Regions from separate parts of the Acidovorax sp. GW821-FHT09A11 genome, predicted to be linked through region 2. Evidence: predicted binding sites of a transcription regulator. Region 2 holds the regulator's gene; each other region holds the start of a gene.
The links. Region 2 encodes FNR, which switches genes on or off when oxygen is low (the NO sensors DNR and NnrR bind a similar motif). Its sites were predicted from a motif close to TTGATNNNNATCAA; they were not measured.

Region 1 (3,172 bases), on a different contig from region 2:
GGCTCGCGCGCGGCCTGCCCGAGGCGCAGATCGCCACGCGGATGGGCATCAGCGAGAACACCACCACCTACCACCGCCGCCAGATCTACACACGGCTGGGCGTGCAAAGCCGGCTGGAGCTGCAGGACTACCTCTTCGCACCGGCATGAGGGAGGGCACGGCCAGCCGCGCGCACGCGCCCACGCACGCACCACGGACCCGGTGGGCTGGCGCCGGAGTGGAGATGGCCTTGACGGCGGCGCGGCGCACGGCCGCTACCCTGGATGGCCGTCGGCCCGTGGGCGGGACAGCACCGGCCAGTAGCGCACGGCGTACAGCGCAAAGCCTGCCGACCAGAGGGCGGCGGACAGCAGGCTGGCGTGCACCGTCTGCGCGGGGCTGGCGAGCGGCACCGCCACACGCACGGCGGCGGCCAGCAGCACCAGCAGGTAGCAGGCGGTGTCGCAGCGGTCCGCGCGCAGGGGCCGCCCCGTGTGGCCGCGCGCGGTGCGCGTCATCATTCCGATGATGAGACCGCCCACCGCGCCCACCGTCAGGGCGTGGGTGGCCAGGGAGGAGGCCGCCAGGCCCAGGTCGCCCAGGCAGCGAAGCAGCAGGTGCACGGGAATCCAGAGATAGGCCATGTGCAGCACCCAGACCAGCGGCACGCGCAGCGCCGTCCAGGGCTGCCACAGCGCCCAGCGCCAGGTGTGAGCCAGACAGGCGAATGCCGCGATGGTGGCCAGTGGCCATCCGCTCAGGCCCGTGGCGTCCGCGGCGAGCAGGGCCAGCACCGATCCCAGCGCGGCCTTTTCCACGGCAGGCCGCCGGGTTGCTTGCGCACCCGCCACGCCGTTGTTGGTGAACATGGGGATCACGCGCCCGCCCATGACGGCCAGGATGAAAAGAACCACGTCCAGCGCGATCCGGATGCCGAGCCCTGCGGGGACGGGAAAGACGCCCAGCTGCGACAGATGGAAAAGCAGCATGGCGGCGCCCAGCAGCAGGAGCAGCGCCACAAAGAAATAGTTGCGCTGGTTCCGCGCCTTCCAGAACGCAATGCCCAGGCTGGCCGCCGCGGCCAGCGGAAACGCCACGTTCACCACGGCGGCCGTGGCTGCGAAGGGTGTGAGCACCAGAATCCGTCCCGCCACCCACAGGGCGGCCAGCGCACCCAGGCGCCATCCCGTCGGGGTGGGAAGGTTGGTCCAGTTGCGGCCGGCGGTGAAGAGAAAGCCCACGATGACCGCCAGCGCGAAGCCGAACAGCATCTCGTGGGCATGCCAGAGCGGGCCCGCCAGATAGGGGCGGCCCAGCGCGCCGGAGAACTGCAGCGCCCACAAGGGAACGGACAGCGCTGCGAACACGCTTGCCAGCAGGTAGAACGGCCGGAAACCGAGCGCGAACAGGGCCAACCGCCGGGACGGGGCGGGGCGCGGTTCTTCCATGCCGATAGGGAGTGCCATGGCGGTAGGGCCCCGGCCCGGGCTACGCACCGCCGCAGGCGCCGCAGCATTGCCCGCTGCCGTGGCCCGGGGCGCGTTGTTTCTGGATGCGCACGCGCCATTGCGCGGGCCCGTTCTCCAGGTAGCTCCAGGTGAACTGGCCCGGCAGTTCTTCCTGGAACTGGTAGTACAGCGGCCGGGGATCGTGGTCGTTGACCAGGTCCATGGCCTGCCCGGCAGCCAGCTTGCCAAAGGCGAGAAAAATGGACGGATGGCGCTCGCGGGGGGCGATTGCGCGCACGTCGATGGTGGCTGCGGTGGTTGCTTGGTCTTGCATGGTGCTTAAAGATTCATGTTTTATGAATCTATTATGGCGCGTCCCGCCGGAACGTCAATTGATGAGTGTCAATGAATGGATGCCGTGAGGGATGCCGTGATGAATGCCGTCGCCATGCCGAGCCCGGGCAGGCACGGCGCGGTCAAGGGCGGGGCCTGCCTGTGCCTGTGCCTGCGCCCGCCGCAAGCCCGGCCGGCTTCGGCGCCGGGGGCCGTCGCTTGTTCAGGAAAGGGAGGAGGCCGCGGTCAGCTCGCCCAGGTCGCGTTCAAGCAGTGCGGGGTCGCCCAGCTGCAGCTCGATCAGGCGGCGCAGGTGGGTCACGCTGTCCAGGTCGATCCCGCGGCACAGCAGACCGGTGTGCAGCCCCTCCACGTGCGCGACCTCGGTGGACATGGCGATGTGGTTGCCGGTTTCGGCCAAGGGAATGGTGAGCTGGCACAGCATGCCGGTCTGCAGGTTCGCCTGCGCCGGTGCCACCAGCAGCGCGCCCTTGAGCGAAAGGTCCTGCACGTGGACGCTGAAGGCGTCGGTGGACGTGGTCAGCAAGGCCGGCGCGTCAAAGCCGACGCGGACAAAGTGGCGGCGTTCGTGGGGCATCGCTGTCTCCTGGACCGAAGCGGGTGGTGGCACATGCTACTCCAAGCCCGGCGGCTGCACGCATTTGCCGGGCACGCCGGGCCGCCGGATGAACCTGCTTCAGGCGGCGTGGGGCGGCGGCGGGCAGCCTGGTTCTGTCGCCATTTGCTTACATCTTTTGCGCGGATTCGGGTTTAGGGTAGGGCGGGCTTTGTTACAAATCAGGGTCCGCGCACCGCAGCCGCACATCGTGTGCTGTTCCGGGCGGTACAAGCAAGGAGTTCCCGATGAAAACCACAACCATGACCACGATGTCCACGATCCGTCTCCTCCTGTCTGGCGCGGCGGCCGCGCTGCTGCTCGCCGCGGCGGGCGGCGCGCATGCGCAGACCTACATCAATGCCACGGTGGGCGGCGAGCTGGCCCCCGGCGTGTACGGCCGAATCAACATCGGCAATGCGCCACCGCCGCCGCTGCTGTATGCCGAGCCGGTCATCATCCACCGCCCCGCGGTCGTGGTGCCGCGCTCGCCGATCTACCTCTACGTGCCGCCCGGCCATGCCAAGAACTGGGGCAAGCACTGTGCGCGCTACAACGCGTGCAGCCAGCCGGTGTACTTCGTGCAGGAGCCGCCACCACGCCGTGGCCCTCCGCACCGGGGCCCTGGCCGCGATGACCGCCGGTGGGATGACGACCATCGTCACGGCGGCAAGCAGGACCGCGACCATGACCGGGGCCGCGGCAACAATGGCAAGGGCCATGGACATGGCCACCGCGACTGACTGACTGACGGACCGCGCGGCGCACCTCCCTGCAAGGCCGCGCCGCGCTGCAC
Region 2 (3,172 bases):
GCATTGGCTGCGGACTGTGCGTGGATGCGTGCAACACGGTGATGGACAAGATGCACTACCCCCGGGGGCTGATCCGCTTTTCCACGCAGAACGGCGTGGCGCAGCGCTGGAGCCAGTCGCAGATCCTGCGGCGCGTCCTGCGGCCTCGCGTGCTGATCTACACCGCCGTGCTGGTGGCACTGTGCGTGGGCATGATGGCCAGCCTGGTCACCCGCACGCCGCTCAAGGTGGATGTGGTGCGCGACCGCGCGGCCCTGTCGCGCATCGTGGCGGGCGGCAAGCTGGAGAATATCTACCGCCTGCAGATCATGAACGCCACCGAAGGCCCCCAGCGCTACCGCATCGGCGCCCGCGGCCTGGACGGGCTGGAGGTGGCCTCTGAAGCCGAGGTGGACATTGGCCCCGCGGAGTCCCGGTGGGTGGCCGTGCGCCTGCAGATACCGTATGGCTCCGCGCCCCCGGGCTCCCATGCCGTGCAGTTCGATGTGCAGGCGGTGGGCGCTGCGGCCCATGTGACCGAGAAGTCCGTATTCCTGGTGCCCCGATGAGGCGACGTGCACCCCGGTGCACGGCCCCGGGGACGTTGTATGACCGAGAAGATTTTTGAGGAGCAAGCACCCATGCCATCCAATCCAGCCATCGGCTCCGCCCCCGCCACCGCTGCGCCCTGGTGGAAATTCGGCCACGTCTGGCTGATCATCGCCGGCCCTGCCATCGTCATCGTGGCGGGCTTTGTCACGCTGTGGCTGGCGATTTCGCGGCCAGACCCCGTGGTCGCCGAGGACTACTACCGCCAGGGCATCGAAATCAACAAGACGCTGGAGGCTCCGGAGAAGAGCCTGGCCCCGGCCATGAAGGGCCGCAACCACGCGGCGACACCGGTTCAGGACCAGCCACGCTGAAACCCCTGGCCGAGCAGCGGGTCTGCGCGGCCTTACCAGGAGACAACCCCGATGTGGACGCAACGCCTGATGTGGATTGCATGGCCCGCCTTTCTGATGGCGGGCGCGATGGAGATGCTGGTTTTTGCGATGGTGGACCCGCAGGACCTGCATTGGTTCGGGCAGCCGCTGGCCCTGTCGCGCCAGGGCGTCTACACGCTCGCGTTCTTTGCGTTCTGGGCCATCACCATGGCCTCCAGCGCGTTGACCACGCTGCTGGCAATGTCGCCCTTTGAACTCAACCGCTGCCCCGTGCCCGAAGGCGAGCGCCCTGATGATTGCCGAAAGACATCATCCTGCCCTTGAACAGCGCACCGGCCGGGCTCCGGTGGCAAGGCGTTGCCGGGACGGGCGGACCTGGCTCGCCTTGCTCAGTGGCAGGCGGACTGGTTGTTCACGATGCGCTTGAGCGCGTCGGTCTCGAGGATGCGGACATGGCGCTGCTTGACTTCGACAATGCCTTCTTCCACAAACTTGGAGAAGGTGCGGCTCACGGTCTCGAGCTTGAGGCCCAGGTAGCTGCCGATCTCCTCGCGCGTCATGCGCAGCACCAGCTCGGACTGCGAGAATCCGCGGGCGTGCAGGCGCTGCACCAGATTGAGCAGGAACGCTGCCAGGCGCTCCTCGGCACGCATGCTGCCCAGCAGCAGCATCACGCCGTGTTCGCGCACGATCTCGCGGCTCATGATCTTGTGCACGTGGTGCTGCAGCGCGGTGACCTCGCGGGACAGTTCCTCGATGCGGTCAAACGGCATGACGCAGACCTCGGCGTCTTCCAGGGCCACCGCATCGCAGGTGTGGTGGTCATTCACGATGCCGTCCAGGCCGATGATCTCGCCCGCCATCTGGAACCCCGTGACCTGGTCGCGCCCGTCCTCGGTGGCCACGCAGGTCTTGAAAAAGCCGGTGCGGATGGCATAAAGCGAGGTGAACGACTCACCATTGCGAAACAGCGTGCCGCCGCGCTTCACCTTGCGGCGAACTGCAACGACCTCGTCGATGCGGTGCAGTTGCTCTTCGCTCAGGCCCACCGGCATGCACAGCTCGCGCAGGTTGCAATTGGAACAGGCGACTTTGATGGTGAGCGGGTTCATAGGCACAGGGCGGAGTTAGGTTTCGAGCATACCGCCCGATGGCCGAAGAGGGAGTCTCTTGGAGGGCGGGCAGGCGACTGACATGCATCAAATTGTCGCTGTTCCGGCCACTCCATCACTTGATTCATGTCAAGGACATGGGGGGCAGCTTACGGCACAGTCAAGGTGTACGCAAGGATTCGCCCCATGACCGCTGTTTCGCCTGACCTGCTGCGCCGTTTTGACGTACCAGGCCCCCGCTATACCTCCTATCCGACGGCCGACCGGTTTGTGGAAGCCTTCGGCCAGGAGGACTACGCCCTCGCCCTCGAGCAGCGCCGCATGGGCACCCTGACCAAGGCGCTGCCCTTGTCCCTGTATGTGCACATCCCCTTTTGCGAGTCGCTGTGCTACTACTGCGCCTGCAACAAGATCATCACCAAGCACCACGACCGGGCTGAAGTCTATCTGCGCTATCTCAGCCGCGAGATCGATCTGCACACGGCGCACTGCGGCACGGGCCAGGTGGTGAGCCAGCTGCACCTGGGCGGCGGCACCCCCACCTTCCTGTCGGACGATGGCTTGCGGGAACTCATGGCGATGCTCCAGCGCAGCTTCACCCTGGCGCCGGGCGGGGAGTACTCTATCGAGGTGGACCCCCGTACCGTCAATGCCGACCGGCTTGCCGTGCTCGCGGAGCTTGGATTCAACCGGCTGAGTTTTGGCGTGCAGGATTTTGACCCCGAGGTCCAGAAGGCGGTGCACCGCATCCAGCCCGCCGAACAGGTGTTTTCGCTGGTGGAATCCGCGCGCTCGCTCGGCTTCGAATCGATCAATGTGGACCTGATCTACGGGTTGCCGCGCCAGACGCCGGAGTCGTTCGACCGCACGCTGGCGCAGGTGGTTCAGTTGCGGCCTGATCGCATTGCGCTGTATGCCTATGCCCACCTGCCGGAGCGGTTCAAGCCCCAGCGCCGCATCCTCTCCGCCGAACTGCCCGCAGCCTCCGGCAAGGTGTCGATGCTCTCCCGTTCGCTCGACGCGTTCATGGGCGCCGGCTATGTGTATGTGGGGATGGACCACTTCGCGCTGCCGGAGGACTCGCTGGCCGTCGCCAAGCGGCAGGGCCGCCTGCACCGTAACTTCCAGGGCTACAGC
Region 3 (3,172 bases), on a different contig from region 2:
TGGCGCTGGGCACCACCGAGCGCCTGTGGCCCGCGCTGGCCGTGCGCGCGGCCTACCGCCTTTTCGGCACGCCCCTGCCCCTGCGCAAACCGGGCCGCAGCGCCGTGCCGCCCGGCCACTGGCGCACGGAACGCTGGCCGTTCGAAGACGCCGAGATCACGCTTTACCTGCCCCAGGCCCAGCCGCACGGCCCCACGGTGCTGCTGCTGCACGGCTGGGGCGGCCACGCGCGCCAGATGCTGCCGCTGGCCGGCGCCCTGGCCGCGCGGGGCCTGCGCCCGGTGCTGGTGGACCTGCCCGCGCACGGCGGCAGCCGGGGCCGCGTGAGCAACCTGCCGCAGTTCGCGCGCGCCATCGAATACGCCACCGCCCGCCTGCATGCGCAGGATTCGGCGCCCAGCGCCGTGGTAGCCCATTCGCTCGCGGCCAACGCGGCGGCCCATGCGGCCAGCCGGGGCCTGGCCACCGGGCGGCTGGTGCTGCTGGCGCCGCCCGCGTCGCCCCACGAATACACGCGCCTGTTCGCGCAGGTGTTCGGCCTGTCGGAGCGCACGCGCGCTTCCATGCAGCGGCGCATCGAGGCGCGCGAGGGCATCCTGATGCGCCAGTTCGAGCCCCCGGCCGTGGGTCCGCGCATCGCGCTGCCCACCCTGGTGGTGCACGACCGGGGCGACCGCATCAACCGCTTTGCCGATGGCGAGGCCTACCGCGACCACATTCCGGGCGCCACGCTGCTGGCCACCGAAGGGCTGGGCCACCGCAAGATCCTGCAGCAGGATGGCGTGCTGGCGGCCGTGGCCGATTTCGTGGCGGGCCCGGGCCATCCACGCTGACGGGCCCGGGAGCCAGGGGGCCCGGCGGGGGGCCGCGCGGCGCAGCGTGCGGTGCGGGGTGGCTCGGCGCACCGCCGCGCGGTGTCGCCAACAGTTACAGCCGCAAGGCGAACAGGACGCGGCCAGCGCCTATCATCCGCAGTCGTGCGTGCCCCCAGGGCCGCTCTTGCCGATGATTCACCGGTGTGCTGCCTGCCACCGGTGGCCCCACGCCGCTACCTGTTGTCTCCGATGCACGCTCTCCTGTCCGCCTGGCCCGCCCTGGCCCTGCTGTTGCCCGCGCTGGTGCTGGTGTCGGCCTTCTATTTCCTGGCCAAGGGCGACCGCCGCGCGTTCTCGCACCTGCTGGCCCTGCTGGCGTGTTTCCTGATCGGCGCGCTGCTGATGGAGTTCTTCATCTTCATGGCGGCGCGCATGGCCCGTTCGGGCAGCCGCGAGGCCGTGCTGGGCGCCGGCACCCGCCAGCTGCTGGAAACCATGGCCAATCCGCGCTCCATCACCGCCCCGCCCCTGTCGCTGGCGGCCGTGGCGGCCTACAGCGTGCTGGCGTCGTACCTGTGGCTGCTGGTCACCTGGGGCCTGCACCTGCGCGGCAAGCCTGCCGGCGGCGCCGGAAAGAAGAAAGCGGCCAAGCGCCCGCCGCGCAAGCCGGCCCGGGCCTGATCCACGGGCCTTGGGGTCTTTGGGGCCCCTAGCGCTGAATACATCAGCGCCGACAGCTATATATTTAATAGCATATCCTGCGCGCACACTTGACGCAGGGCAACCTCCGGCGCGCGGAGCGCATCCACAATGGCAGGCGATCCCCTCCGGTCGCGGGGGTGCGTACCAGGCTGTCCACCTCCTGCCTTTTCCTGCCATGACTTCCTCCTTCTCCTCCCACAGCGATGTCCTCATCGTCGGCGCGGGGCCCGCGGGCCTGTCGCTGGCCATTTCCCTGGCCCACGCCGGTTTCACGGCCACGGTGGTCGAGCAGCAGCCCCAGGCCGCGCTGGCCGCCCCCGCGCCCGACGGCCGCGAGATCGCGCTGACCCACCCCAGCCGCGCCACGCTCCAGCGGCTGGGCACCTGGGCGCAACTGGCGCCGCACGAGACCGGCGCCATCCGCGAGGCCCAGGTGCATGACGGGCCGCTCGGCCAGCGCAGCGCACTGCAGCTCGACGCCCAGCGCTCGGGCCACGGGGCGCTGGGCTTCATCGTCCCCAACCACGCGCTGCGCCGCACCGCCTATGCGGTGGCCGCGCAAACGCCCGGCGTGCGCATCGTCACCGGCGCCCAGGTGACGCGCGTGGCCACCCTGGCCACGCATGCCGAGCTGGCGTACCGCCTGCCTGCCCCCACAGACACGGCCCCGGACGCGGAGGCCCCTTCACCCCAGCGCCTGCAGGCGCCCTTGCTGGTCGCGGCGGACAGCCGCTTCTCGGCCACGCGGCGCCAGCTGGGCATTGGCGCGCGCATGGCGGACTTCGGCCGCACCGTGATCGTCTGCCGCATGCGCCATGCCCGGCCCCATGGCGGCGTGGCGCACGAGTGTTTCGGCTACGAACGCACGCTGGCCATCCTGCCCCTGCCGGATGCGGTGGATGCCGCAGACGTGGCCGACACGGCCGGCAGCCCGCACCTGTGCTCGGTCGTGGTCACCGCAGGCGCTGCGGATGCCGCCACGCTGATGGCGTTGCCCGCCGACGCCTTTGCCGCCCAGGTGCAGGCGCAGTTCGACAACCGCCTGGGGCCCATGCAGCTCGACGGAGAACGCCACGCCTACCCGCTGGTGGCCGTGTACGCGGATCGCTTTGCCGCCCACCGCTGCGCGCTGCTGGGCGACGCGGCCGTGGGCATGCACCCGGTGACGGCCCACGGCTACAACCTGGGCCTGGCCGGCGTGGAGCGCCTGACCGCCGCCCTGCTGGCCGCGCGCGGCCAGGGCCGCGATATCGGAGACAGCGCAATCCTGTCCGGCTATGGACGCGCACACCACCACCACGCATGGCCGATCTACGAAGGCACGAACGCCATCGTGCGGCTGTACACCGATGCCCGCCCCCTGCCCCGCCTGCTGCGCCAGCTGGTGCTGCAGGGCGCCCGGCGCCTGCCACCGCTGCAGGCGGCCATCGTGGGGCAGCTCACCGGCAAGCCGCCCGCGTGGACCGAGCTGCTGGGGCGCCTGGCACGGCAGTGACACGTCCGCCCCCGGCCAGCCCGCCGGCCGCCACCGGGTGCCGCCCCCTTTCCACGCGCGGAAGGGAAGAAGTGGCAGCGCCCGCGCCCACGCCACGGGCGCTCAGGGGGTGGTGACTTCCAGCTCCACCATGCCGTACAGCGGCGCGCCCAGCCAGGGC
Region 4 (3,172 bases), on a different contig from region 2:
GGCCGCGAAAGTTCTGCAGGCCTTTGTCGACGCCGCCCATGCGGCTGCCGCGTCCGCCTGCGAGCACGAGGCCGGTGATGTCTTGGGTTTCGATCATGGGGGTGGGCGATGGGGTGAAAAGCAGGGTGCTACAGCGGCTGCCGGGCACGCAGCGCGGTCAGTTGCAGGCACGAAAGGACGGCCGTGCAGGCCAGCAGGCCCAGGGACACGGGTTGCGCGAACGCCCCGTGCCCCAGGGCAAAAAACAGGCCGTGGATCGCCACGGTCAAGGCTCCCAGGCAGGGCATGAGCTTGTAGAAGGCCAGGGCCGAACGGCCGTCGCCCCGGGCGACCTGCGCCTGGGCATACAGCACCAGCGCAATGATGGGCAGGTTGAGCAGCAGGTTGACCTGGTTGCCGCCGGGAATGTGGAACAGCTCCCACTCATGCCAGTACGCGGCGTCGATCTGGTGCGTGACCAGGACGGTGGCATTGGCCAGGAACAGTGCACGGTGCGTGGATTGAAGGAGCATGGGGTGGGTGTGGGCAAGAGGTGAAGGCCGCGGCCACCCATGGTGCCTGAAAACCGTCGGCGCCCGGACCATGGCGCGGGGCGGGGGCTCCGCAGGGCCGAGATGCACGGGGCCGGCCCCACCGCTAGCCGCCGATATAGCTCATCTCCACCCGCCGCGCGCCACCCTGTGTGGTGTCCGCCGGCAGGCTGCTGCGCAGCTCCGAATAGCGGTCGCCGCGCTGTTGCCAGATGGGGGCGATGGCCGAGGCGATCGCTTCGTCGCTGGCGCCGCCGCGCAGCAGGGTGCGCAGGTCGTAACCCTCCGAGGCAAACAGGCACAGGTAGAGCTTGCCTTCGGTGGACAGGCGCGCGCGGTTGCAGTCGTGGCAGAAGGCCTGGGTCACGCTGCTGATCACGCCCACCTCGCCCAGGGCGGGGTCGTACTGGCCTTGTGCGTTGGCATAGCCCCAGCGCTCGGCGGTCTCGCCGGGGCTGCTGGGGTCGAGCTGCACCAGCGGCAGCTCGGCGCGCAGGCGTTCGATCAGCTCGGCCGAGGGCAGCACCTCGTCCATGCGCCAGCCGTTGGTGGCGCCCACGTCCATGTATTCAATGAACCGCAGCGTGGTGCCAGTGCCGCGAAAGTGGCGCGCCATGGGCAAGATTTCATGGTCGTTGGTGCCGCGCTTGACCACCATGTTGACCTTGATGTGCGACAGGCCCGCCGCGTGCGCGGCTTCGATGCCCGCCAGCACGTCGGCCACCGGAAAGTCCACATCGTTCATGCGGCGAAAGATCGTGTCGTCCAGTCCGTCCAGGCTCACGGTCACGCGGTTCAGGCCCGCATCCTTCAAGGCCTGGGCCTTGCGCGCCAGCAGCGACCCGTTGGTGGTGAGGGTGAGGTCGGGCGCCAGGCCGTCCACCGTGCGCAGCTGGGCCAGCTGGGCCACCAGCGCTTCCAGGTTCTTGCGCAGCAGGGGCTCGCCGCCGGTCAGGCGGATCTTGCGCACGCCATGCGCCAGGAACAGCCGCGCCAGCCGGGTGATCTCCTCGAAGCTCAGCAAGGCACCGTGCGGCAGGTAGGGGTAGTCCTTGTCGAACACTTCCTTGGGCATGCAGTAGTTGCAGCGGAAGTTGCAGCGGTCCGTCACGCTGATGCGCAGGTCGCGCAGCGGGCGGCCCCGGGTGTCGGTGAGTTGGCCCGTGGGGGCCACCGGGTGCGTGGGCACCCGCGCCGCCAGTGCGGCGATGCGTTGGTCCACCAGGGGAATCACACGTTCGGCCATGGGGTGATTTTGCCGCAAGGGGCCCCGCGGAGGGGCAAGCCCCTGCGCGCGGAGTTGATCGCGGTCAAGTTCTGCCCCGGCGGCGGCGTGGCCCGCCTTTGACATGGCGCAGGGCGCTCTGGATGTTGCATTGCAACAATACGGCATCCGATTTCAGGGGATTCCCATGCCAGTTCGTGAGTTCTTCGCCGACGCCCTGCCATGTCAGCGCCGCGTGGCGGTTCAATGGGTGGCGGCGGGCATCCTGCTGCCCACCTGGGGCCACAGTGCCCAGGCGCAGATAGGGCTGTCGGGGGCCATCAACTATGCGGGCTGGTTCCGCGCCCTGTCGCAGCGGATGGCCAAGGCCTATTGCCAGCAGTACCTGCAGGTGCTGCCGGGGGCGGCGGTGGATGTGATGGGGCTGGCGCGCAAGATGGTGCAGTCGGGCAGCAGCGAACTGGCGCGGGGCCTGCAGTCGGGGCGCTGGCCGGCCGACGTGGGGCGCCAGCTGGAAGAAGTGCAAAAGCAGTTTGCCCTGCTCAACCAGTTGACCGCCGTGCCAGCCACCCAGACGGCGCTGGTGGTGGCGGCGTCCGACCAGGCCGACCGCACGCTGCTGGTTTCCCAGGCCGTGACCGAGTCGATCGAGAGGCTGGCGCAGGCCCCCAGCGCGCGGCTGGTGAACCTGGCGGGCCGCCAGCGCATGCTGTCGCAGCGCCTGGCCAAGAACTACTTTCTGCACGCGGCCAAGGTGGAGTCCAAGGTGGTGCAGGCGCAACTGGCCTCCGACGCCGCCGACTTCCGCCAGGCACTGCAGACGTTGAAGGCGGCGCCGGTGTCCACCCCCGCCATCCGCAACGAGCTGGAGCTGGCCGACTCGCAGTGGCTGTTCTTTGAATCGGCCCTGCGCCGCCCGGCCGATGACGTGGGGCTCAACGCCGTGGCCACCACCAGCGAGCGCCTGCTGGGCGTGATGGACAAGCTCACCAACCTGTACGAGGCAGCCCTGCGCGAGGTGCTGGGCTGAGCGTCCGGGGGCAATCCGGCCATCCGGCCCCCCATCAGCCGCTGCAGGCCGCGTGCTGCGTGAAGTCCGCCAGGCGGCAATCGCGCCCCACCAGCACCAGCCGGGTGTCCAGCGCGTCGAAGAATCCCGGGGGTGGTGGCAGGGGCAGGCGCTGCACGCGTTTGTGCGCGTCGATGCGCACCGCCGCCAGCTCATAGTCGCGCGCCAGGGCCATCCACAGGCCGTGGGCCCCGGCGGACTGGCGTGCCCCGGTCATGAGGCTGCGGCCCGAGTCCAGCCACCAGCGGTAGATGGCGGAGGCAATGCCCATGCGGCGGTAGCCGTCCACCACCTTGGTGTGGGGCGCGCGCAGGTGGCGGTCGGTGCGGCGGTCCACCTCGACCAGAC

Region 1: the regulator FNR is predicted to act here: its motif matches at 1,820-1,833, upstream of AC07PV_RS03850 (DUF2249 domain-containing protein).
Region 3: the regulator FNR is predicted to act here: its motif matches at 1,586-1,599, upstream of ubiM (5-demethoxyubiquinol-8 5-hydroxylase UbiM).
Region 4: the regulator FNR is predicted to act here: its motif matches at 1,831-1,844, upstream of AC07PV_RS24475 (type IV pili methyl-accepting chemotaxis transducer N-terminal domain-containing protein).

What each region holds. Positions count from the first base shown of each region.
Region 1 covers NZ_JBWKPS010000001.1:841,053-844,224, reverse strand. Annotated here, with positions in the region: gene AC07PV_RS03860 (helix-turn-helix transcriptional regulator) at 1-149, shown strand, start outside; gene AC07PV_RS03855 (NnrS family protein) at 255-1,445, opposite strand; gene AC07PV_RS03850 (DUF2249 domain-containing protein) at 1,468-1,761, opposite strand; gene AC07PV_RS03845 (PilZ domain-containing protein) at 1,984-2,358, opposite strand; gene AC07PV_RS03840 (hypothetical protein) at 2,625-3,119, shown strand.
Region 2 covers NZ_JBWKPS010000002.1:384,058-387,229, reverse strand. Annotated here, with positions in the region: gene ccoG (cytochrome c oxidase accessory protein CcoG) at 1-548, shown strand, start outside; gene AC07PV_RS05830 (FixH family protein) at 621-902, shown strand; gene AC07PV_RS05825 (hypothetical protein) at 954-1,247, shown strand; gene fnr (fumarate/nitrate reduction transcriptional regulator Fnr) at 1,313-2,035, opposite strand; gene hemN (oxygen-independent coproporphyrinogen III oxidase) at 2,222-3,172, shown strand, end outside.
Region 3 covers NZ_JBWKPS010000003.1:549,288-552,459, forward strand. Annotated here, with positions in the region: gene AC07PV_RS10115 (alpha/beta fold hydrolase) at 1-833, shown strand, start outside; gene AC07PV_RS10120 (hypothetical protein) at 1,065-1,496, shown strand; gene ubiM (5-demethoxyubiquinol-8 5-hydroxylase UbiM) at 1,693-3,012, shown strand; gene AC07PV_RS10130 (class I SAM-dependent methyltransferase) at 3,115-3,172, opposite strand, start outside.
Region 4 covers NZ_JBWKPS010000018.1:6,387-9,558, forward strand. Annotated here, with positions in the region: gene mobA (molybdenum cofactor guanylyltransferase MobA) at 1-97, opposite strand, end outside; gene AC07PV_RS24465 (DUF6713 family protein) at 129-512, opposite strand; gene moaA (GTP 3',8-cyclase MoaA) at 637-1,776, opposite strand; gene AC07PV_RS24475 (type IV pili methyl-accepting chemotaxis transducer N-terminal domain-containing protein) at 1,943-2,785, shown strand; gene AC07PV_RS24480 (hypothetical protein) at 2,820-3,172, opposite strand, start outside.